Skermanella rosea: one gene and its partners. The protein of the gene in region 1 interacts with the protein of each later gene in a pairwise test. Links are inferred from orthologs where the notes say so. Each region holds a gene or a part of one and is shown on either strand. Other genes may lie near its edges.

What was found.
Region 2: the proteins of JL101_RS21770 (region 1) and sfsA interact in binary tests that used the Escherichia coli proteins (3 or more experiments, as listed by UniProt). The link is inferred for Skermanella rosea from one-to-one orthologs.
Region 3: the proteins of JL101_RS21770 (region 1) and JL101_RS19100 interact in binary tests that used the Escherichia coli proteins (3 or more experiments, as listed by UniProt). The link is inferred for Skermanella rosea from one-to-one orthologs.

Annotation. Positions count from the first base shown.
Region 1 is NZ_CP086111.1:4,651,051-4,653,839, reverse strand. It holds JL101_RS21770 (glutamate-5-semialdehyde dehydrogenase), read right to left. Parts: upstream 2,120-2,789; coding sequence 881-2,119; downstream 1-880. Other genes in the region: JL101_RS21765 (HAD family hydrolase), read right to left, coding at 2,202-2,789; JL101_RS21775 (nicotinate-nucleotide adenylyltransferase), read right to left, coding at 202-846; rsfS (ribosome silencing factor), read right to left, coding at 1-115. UniProt on the Escherichia coli protein: Catalyzes the NADPH-dependent reduction of L-glutamate 5-phosphate into L-glutamate 5-semialdehyde and phosphate. The product spontaneously undergoes cyclization to form 1-pyrroline-5-carboxylate.
Region 2 is NZ_CP086111.1:2,548,816-2,551,543, forward strand. It holds sfsA (DNA/RNA nuclease SfsA), read right to left. Parts: upstream 1,862-2,728; coding sequence 1,139-1,861; downstream 1-1,138. Other genes in the region: radC (RadC family protein), read right to left, coding at 1-201; map (type I methionyl aminopeptidase), read right to left, coding at 291-1,121; JL101_RS11690 (hypothetical protein), read left to right, coding at 2,060-2,269; JL101_RS11695 (rhodanese-like domain-containing protein), read left to right, coding at 2,345-2,728. UniProt on the Escherichia coli protein: Binds to DNA non-specifically. Could be a regulatory factor involved in maltose metabolism.
Region 3 is NZ_CP086111.1:4,094,466-4,097,455, forward strand. It holds JL101_RS19100 (sulfate/molybdate ABC transporter ATP-binding protein), read right to left. Parts: upstream 2,026-2,990; coding sequence 976-2,025; downstream 1-975. Other genes in the region: JL101_RS19095 (Fic family protein), read left to right, coding at 1-829; cysW (sulfate ABC transporter permease subunit CysW), read right to left, coding at 2,058-2,966; cysT (sulfate ABC transporter permease subunit CysT), read right to left, coding at 2,956-2,990. UniProt on the Escherichia coli protein: Part of the ABC transporter complex CysAWTP involved in sulfate/thiosulfate import. Responsible for energy coupling to the transport system.

The sequences.
Region 1 (2,789 bases):
CCATGTAGTCCGCGATGGTGGTTTTGCCGGCGAGGTCGATCACGACGATGTCCTCGGCCTTGTCGTCGTCCAGAGACTTGACGACCAGCTCGCTGAGCTGCCTGGGCAGGTCCATATGGGAGAGTTCCATATGGGGGAGCTGTTGCGAGTTCGACCCGTTTTCAGGGGTCTGTTGCATGAACGTAGCTATGGCTTTCACCTCTATTGAACCGGTTGACCGCCGGAAGCCGCCGCCGCTGCCTGCGCGCGACGCTTCCGGATTTCCGTCGCCGATGCCGGATGCAACGGGTTCTGGAAAAACACCCAGGCCGGCGGCTGCATTTCCGCGAGCCCCCGGGCCCGGGCCTGGCCGACCCGGCGACACCTGTAGCGTTGCGCGGCTTGGCCGTGCAACGCACTTAAAGAATATGGAGGACGACTGAAGACTGCAACGGGTGTCCCGTTAAAGATTCGCGTCCAGTTCTGCCAGCGCGGGATCTGGGTCAGGTTGTCGGCCCCCATCAGCCAGACGAACCGGGTCCGCGGGAAGTACCGGTGCAGTCTGGCCAGGGTCTCCGCCGTGAAACGGGTTTCCAGCGCGCACTCCACGTCGGTGACGACGATCCGCGGGTGCCGGGCGACCAGCCGGCCGCCGGCCAGCCGCTCTTCCAGCGACGCCATGTCGCGGGTCGATTTCAACGGGTTCTGCGGGCTGACCAGCCACCAGACATAGTCCAGGTCTAGCAGCTTGAGCGCCAGCAGGCTGATGTGGCGGTGCCCTTCGTGGGCCGGGTTGAACGACCCGCCGAGCAGCCCGACCCGCCGGCCGGCCCAGGTCCGGCCGCCGTAGAGAGTCACCCTCCTCACGCCGGGTCCCGGCTCCCCTCGGCCGGAATACCGGTCATGGACGGGTCTGCCCGGTGCCGCGGACCTGATACTTGTAGCTGGTCAGCTGCTCGGCGCCGACCGGGCCGCGGGCGTGGAGCTTGCCGGTGGAGATGCCGATCTCCGCCCCCATGCCGAACTCGCCGCCGTCGGCGAACTGGGTCGAGGCGTTCAGCAGCACGATGGCGCTGTCCACCTGGGTGAGGAACTTCTCGGCCGCCGCCGCGTCCTCGGTCACGATGCTGTCGGTATGGTGGGAGCCGTGCCGGTTGACATGTTCGATCGCGGCATCGACGCCGTCCACCACCCGGACCGAGATGATCGCGTCCAGATACTCCGTGTCCCAGTCGGCGACCGTCGCCGGGACCGCGCGGCCGTCGATCCTGCGGGTCGCCTCGTCGCCGCGCACCTCGCAGCCGGCGGCGATCAGGGCGTCCAGGACGGCGGGCAGGACGGTTCCGGAAACGGAACGGTCCACCAGCAGCGTCTCGGCGGCACCGCAGACGGAGGTGCGGCGCATCTTGGCGTTCAGCACGATATCGCGCGCCTTCGCCGGATCGGCGGCGGCGTCCACATAGACGTGGCAGATGCCGTCGAGATGCTTGATCACGGGGATCCGGCTCTCCGCCGCGACCCGCTGGATCAGCGACTTGCCGCCGCGCGGGATGATCACGTCGATGTCGTCCACCATGGTCAGCAGGATGCCGACGGCGGCGCGGTCGGTGGTCGGCACCAGCTGGACCGCGTCCTCGGGCAGGCCGGCGGCACGCAGGCCCTCCCGCATGCAGGCGATGATGGCGCGGGACGATTCGAAGCTGTCGGAGCCGCCGCGCAGGATGCAGGCGTTGCCCGATTTCAGGCACAGCCCGCCGGCGTCGGCGGTGACGTTGGGGCGGCTCTCGTAGACGATGCCGATGACGCCCAGCGGCACCCGGACGCGGGCGATCCTCAGCCCGTTGGGCCGGTCCCACTCCGCCATGACGGTGCCGATCGGGTCGGGCAGGGCGGCCACGTCCTCCAGACCCTTGGCGATGCCTTCCACCCGGGCCCCGTCCAGTTTCAGCCGGTCGATCAGGGAGGCGGCCATGTCGCGCGCCCTGGCGTTGGCGACATCGCGGGCGTTGGCCTCCAGGATCGCGGCGGACCGTTCCCGGATCGCGGCGGCGGCCGCGCGCAGCGCCGCATCCTTCCGCTCGGTCGGGGCCTGGGCAAGCACCGCCGCCGCGGCGCGCGCGGCGCGCCCCAACTGCTGCATTTCCCCCTGCAAGGGATCGACGGTGTGCTTGACGGCGGTCACGGCGGCTTACTCCCGGTCTCGGTTCTTTGGGGGCGGGACTTTAGGTGATTTTCCGGTCCCGGAGAAGGGCTGTCCAGTCGATCTCGTCCAGTTGCCCGACGATACGGTCGACCGCGTCGAATTCCAGCGTCCGGTGCTGCGGCCAGGCGATGGTGATCATGCCGGCCGCCTTGGCGGCGCGGGCACCGATCGGGCTGTCCTCCACCGCGACGCAGGCGTCCGGCGGCACGCCCAGGCGTTCGGCGGCGCGCAGGTACGGTTCCGGGTCGGGCTTGCCGCGGGTCACGTCGTCGCGCGACAGGGCGAAGCCCAGCGCCTCGGGCATGGCGATGACGGCCATGTTCGCCTCGACGACGCGCCGGGCGCTGTTCGACACGCAGGCCTGGGCGATGCCCGAGCCCGCGAGGTCGGCGACCTTCTCCAGCGCGCCGGGGCGCGGCGGCACGTCGGCCACATGGGTGACGTAGTGGTCGGAGCAGGCGGCGGCGAACTCCGGCAGGTCCAGCGGCAGCGGTTGGACGGCGTTCAGCAGGGCGTACACCTCCGCCATGGAGCGGCCCAGCAGGCGGTCGTAGTCTGCTTTCGCCAAGGTCTGGCCATGGCTCTCGCAGACCGCCACGAAGGACTT
Region 2 (2,728 bases), 2.1 Mb from region 1 along the record:
GCCGAAGGCGCGGAGAAGGCTCTTGGCGAGCGGCTTGACGTCCCGGCGGGGCAACGCCGCGAACAGCAGCAATTCCAACAGCTCGTAGTCCTGGAGCGCGTCGGCACCCGCGGTCAGGAACCGGGTGCGCAGGCGGTCGCGGTGGCCGAGATGGCCCGGCCCCGCGTCCTCCAGTGTCCCGGCCTCCGCAGCGTCTTCCATTCTGGCCGGTTCCGTATCGTTCACGCGATCCTCGCGACAGTTCTGCATGCGGTGGCATGCCGAACTATAGGCGTGTCGCGTGCCGGTTGTCAGCCGGCGATGTAGGGCGGCTTGGTGTACCCGGCGGGCGAGAGCGTGAAGATCTCGCATCCGTCCTTGGTGACGCCGATGGAATGCTCGAACTGGGCCGACAGGCTCTTGTCCTTGGTGACCGCGGTCCAGCCGTCGGACAGGATCTTCACGTCGTACCGGCCGGCGTTGATCATGGGCTCGATGGTGAAGAACATGCCCTCGCGGAGCACGGTGCCGCGGCCCGGCTGCCCGAAATGAAGCACCGACGGCGCGTCGTGGAAGACGCGGCCGACGCCGTGGCCGCAAAAGTCGCGCACCACCGAGAAGCGGTGGGATTCCGCGAACTTCTGGATCGCGTGGCCGATGTCGCCGAGGGTGGCGCCCGGCTTGACCGCCGCGATGCCGAGCATCAGCGAATCATAGGTGACGTCGACCAGCTTGCGGGCCTTGATGCTGACGGCGTCGCCGGCCAGGAACATCCGGCTGGTATCGCCGAACCAGCCGTCCAGGATGACGGTGATGTCGATGTTCAGGATATCGCCGTCGCGCAACCGCTTGTCGCCGGGAATCCCGTGGCAGACCACGTGGTTGATCGAGATGCAGGTGGCCTTGGGATACCCGCGGTAGCCCAGCGGGGCCGGCACCGCGCCGTGGTCGCGGATGAAGGTCTCGCACAGGGCGTCGATCTCGCCCGTGGTGACGCCGGGCACGACATGGGGCGTGATGAAGTCCAGCGTCGCCGCGGCCAGCTGACCGGCCTTGCGCATGCCCGCGAAATCCTCGGGTCCATGCAGGCGGATCCGGTTGGAATCAAGGTCGTCGGTCTGGGCCGCTTCAGCTCTGGTCATTCTGGTTCCGTAGGGTTTCAAGCAAGTTCAAGATGCACCGGGAGAGATCGCCCCAGCAAAATCGCCTCTGGAGTGACCGTGCAGGAATAGCACAACGTCTCGACGCCGGCAGCACGCGCACCGATCAGACCCCGATGGTAGGCCGGGTCGATGTCCCGTGCGACTCGGAAGTGGTCGCAATCCGTGCGTTGCACAAGATACAGCATGACCGCCCTGCATCCCAAGGCGACCATGTCCGCAAGCTCGACGAGGTGCTTGGCGCCCCGCGCGGTGACGCAGTCCGGGAATTCGGCGGCGGTCCCGCCGTGACGGTCCGGGCGCCGCAGATGGACGTTCTTGACCTCGACATAGGTGATCGGACGCCCGTCCGCCTCCAGCAGCAGGTCGATCCGGGAGTTGCGGCCGTACTTGACCTCTCGCCGGACCGTCGCGTAGCCGGCAAGCTCGGGGATCGCGCCGGCGCGGATCGCGGCAGCGGCGATCGCGTTGGGATGGCCCGTGTTGACCCCGACCGGGTGGCCGTCGGCCTCGACCAGCTCGAGGGTGTAGGCCAGCTTCCGCGCCGGGTTGTCGGACCGTGACAGCCAGACCCGGGACCCGGGAGCGTTCAGGCCGAGCATCGCACCGGAATTCGGCACATGGGCCGTGACGACGGCGCCGTCCGGCAGTGCCACGTCGGCCAGGAAGCGCTTGTACCGCTGGATGAGCCGCCCTTCGGTCAGTGCTGCGGGAAACTGGATGCCGGGCGGGGACGGGGCGGTGGAGAGCGTCATGGTCCCGATCTTGTAGCCGCCCCGGTCGGGGAACGGCAAGGATCCCCGGCAGGCGTCCTGACCATTTTCGCACGCCTATGCCTTTCGAAAATTTCGGAACGGAACGTAAACCCGATCCCATTGTTAGACCGCTGCCGCGCCCGACGCGGCTTCTCGGAGTTGAGTATGTCTACAGCACCCGCCTTCATCATCGAGACGGCTGGAACCGCCGTCGGAGTCGTTGTCCTGCAGGACGGCGGTTATCGATTCTTCGCCTCCGATGCCGCGGCACGGGCACTGGAAGGCCGCATCTTCAAGAGCCCCGCCCAGGCCGAGCGCGAGGCGCGCCGCCTGGAGACGTCGCTGCGGTCCGGCCGTGCCATGATGCGCGCTTGACCGTCAGCCGAACCGTCCCGAGAGTGGCTGGCCGGCGCGCCGGCCGGTCACGATCCTCGAGGGGAGCCTGGAACAATGAGCGAAGACATTCCGAACGTGCAGCCGAAGGACGTATGGGAGGTGCTGAGGACCGATCCCTCGGCCAAGCTGGTGGATGTCCGGACGGCGCCCGAATGGTCGTTCGTGGGGCAGCCGGACATGTCCTCCATCGGCAAGGCACCGGTCCGGATCCAGTGGCAGGTCTACCCCGGCATGGAAGTCGATTCCGACTTCCTCCACAAGTTGCGGATGGAGGGGGTGGAGCCGGAAGACAAGGTCTATTTCCTCTGCCGTTCCGGCGTTCGAAGCACGGCCGCCGCGAAGCTGGCCGCCGAGAACGGATACAGCCAGGTCTTCAACATCGCCGACGGCTTCGAAGGTCCGAAGGACGAGCAGGGCCACCGGGGCACCGTCGCCGGC
Region 3 (2,990 bases), 560 kb from region 1 along the record:
GCTGCGCATCGGGAACGCCGACCAGTCCGTGTCCTTCGACATGGCGCCTGGAGAATACCGGTCGCGTCCGATGCATGACGTATCCGTCGGACGCCATGTGCCGCCTTCCAGCGAGCGGGTGACGGCGTTCATGGCGCATTTCTCCAGCCGGTACAGGTTCCGGCATCTCGGCCAAGGCTCGCGCATCGTCGCCATGGCCGCATCCCATCACCGGTTCAACTACATCTATCCTTTTCCAGACGGCAATGGCCGTGTCAGCCGCCTGATGAGCCACGCCATGGCCCATGCCGCGGGAATCGGCGCCGGTGGCCTGTGGTCGATTTCCCGCGGGCTGGCCCGGGGGCTGGCCCGGGGGCTGGCCCGGGGGCTGGCCCGGGGGCTGGAAAGCCGGGGTGAGTACAAGCTTCAGATGGACGCGGCGGACATGCCCAGGCAAGGCTCATTGGACGGACGGGGCAACCTGTCCCTGAGGGCGCTGCTCGGCTTTATCGAATGGTTCCTTCGGGTCAGTCTTGATCAGGTCGAGTTCATGGCCGCCCTGTTCGACCTCGACGGCCTCGGCACCCGCCTTCGGGATTATGTCGCGGCGCGGGCGGGCCTGAGGGTCGAGGCGGCGCGCATCCTGGACGAGGTCCTTCTGCGCGGTGAAATGGCAAGGGGCGACGCCGCGCGCGTGTCCGGACTGAAGGAACGGACGGCGCGCGACCTGCTGGGTGCCCTCGTCAAGGATGGAATATTGGGGTCGGATACTCCCAAGGGGCCGGTCTCGCTCCGGTTCCCGGTTCACTCCGTCGAGATCCTGTTCCCCCGCCTGTTTCCGGCGGCGTGACGGTCGGGGCAATCTCGCCGAATTGGGCATCGTTCCGGCATCGATCGAGTTGAAGGTGAAGTCGGCCCCGGTCATCAATATCGACGCCGGAGTCGATGCCATGCTGGACGGCCAGTCCCCGGACGAGGCGTTTCCGGAGACCGTCCCTATCGCGGGAAAACCCGCGCGTTGTTGATCCGCACGGCGCACCAGGCGCCGACGCTGAGGCTCAGTGCAGGCAGGCGCTCGCGGCCGACTTCCACCTCCAGCACGTGGCCGGCATAGTCCAGTTCGACGCGGGCGTTCGGGCCGACCTGGTGGATCAGGCGGACCTGGGCCGCTTCCGGGCCTTCGCGGCCGATCGGCACGAGGTCGATCTCGTGGGGCCGGACGAAGCAGGTCGCGGCGCCGTGGGTGCCGTTCAGCCCGGGCATCCTCAGTTCCGCACCCTGGGTGGTCCGCGCGAGGCCGTTCTCGATCTCGCAGTCGAAGCGGTTGACCTGCCCCAGGAAGTCGCAGACGAAGGCGGAGGCCGGCTCGTCATAGACCTGGGCGGGCGAGCCGATCTGCTCGATCCGGCCGTGGTTCATCACGACCACCCGGTCGGCCAGTTCCAGCGCCTCCTCCTGGTCGTGGGTGACGAAGACGCTGGTGATATGCATCTCCTCGTGGAGGCGCCGCAGCCAGCGCCGCAGTTCCTTGCGGACCTTGGCGTCGAGCGCGCCGAACGGCTCGTCCAGCAGCAGGACCTTGGGCTCGATCGCAAGCGCCCGCGCCAGGGCGACCCGCTGGCGCTGGCCGCCGGAAAGCTGGCTGGGGTAGCGGTCGGCCAGCCAGTCGAGCTGGACCATCCGCAGCAATTCGGTGACCCGCGCCGCGATGGCGGCGTTGCTCTGCCGTTCGGCTCGGGGCCGGACCCGCAGGCCGAAGGCGACGTTCTCGAACACGCTCATGTGCCGGAACAGCGCGTAATGCTGGAACACGAAGCCGACCTCGCGGTCGCGCGGCGCACGGCCCTGGGCGTCCTCGCCGTTCAGCCGGATCTCGCCGGCATCGGCGAACTCCAGCCCGGCGATGATCCGCAGCAGGGTCGTCTTGCCCGACCCGGACGGCCCCAGGAGGGCCAGCAGCTCGCCGTCGTGGACGGTCAGATCGACCCCGTCCAGGGCGGCGAAACTGCCGAAATGCTTGGCGATGCCCCTGATCTCGATACCCATGGCGGGTCATTTCCCCCGTACGTGAAGCGCGGTCAACGGCGTGTCGCCGCGATCTGGCCGGCATGGCGCCATTCCAGCAGGCTCTTCACCACCAGGGTGACCAGGGCCAGCAGGGCCAGAAGCGACGCCACCGCGAAGGCGGCTACGAAGTTGTATTCGTTGTAAAGAATTTCGACATGCAGCGGCATCGTGTTGGTCTCCCCCCGAATGTGGCCGGACACGACGGAGACGGCGCCGAACTCGCCCATGGCGCGGGCGTTGCACAGAAGCACGCCGTAGAGCACGCCCCAACGGATGTTGGGCAGCGTCACCCGCGTGAAGGTCTGCCAGCCACTGGCGCCCAGCACCCGGGCGGCCTCCTCCTCGTCCACGCCCTGCTCCTGCATCAGCGGGATCAGCTCCCGGGCGACGAAGGGGAAGGTCACGAAGATGGTGGCCAGCACGATACCCGGCAGGGCGAAGATGATCTGGACGTCGTGCTCGCGCAGCCACGGCCCCAGCAGCCCCTGGGCTCCGAACAGCAGCACGAACACCATGCCGGAAATCACGGGCGACACCGAGAACGGCAGGTCGATCAGGGTGATCAGCAGGCTCTTGCCGCGGAACTCGAACTTGGCGATGCACCAGGACGCCGCGATGCCGAACACCAGGTTGAGCGGCACGGCGATGCCGGCCGCCAGGAGCGTCAGCTTCATCGCCAAGACCGCGTCCGGCTCCACCAGGGCTTCGAGATAGGCGCCGAACCCCTGGCGAAGCGCCTCGAAGAACACGGCGACCAGCGGGATCACCAGGAACAGCAGCAGGAAAAGCAGGGCGATGCCGATGAGCACGGCCTTGACCAGCGGCGACTCGCCCAGCGCCGGGCGCGGGATGCTGCGTTGCCCGGTCACGGGCGGTGTGCCGGCGGGCGGCGTGGTGGCGATGACGATTTCAGCCGGCATGGCGCGCCCTCGTCCAATGCTGGA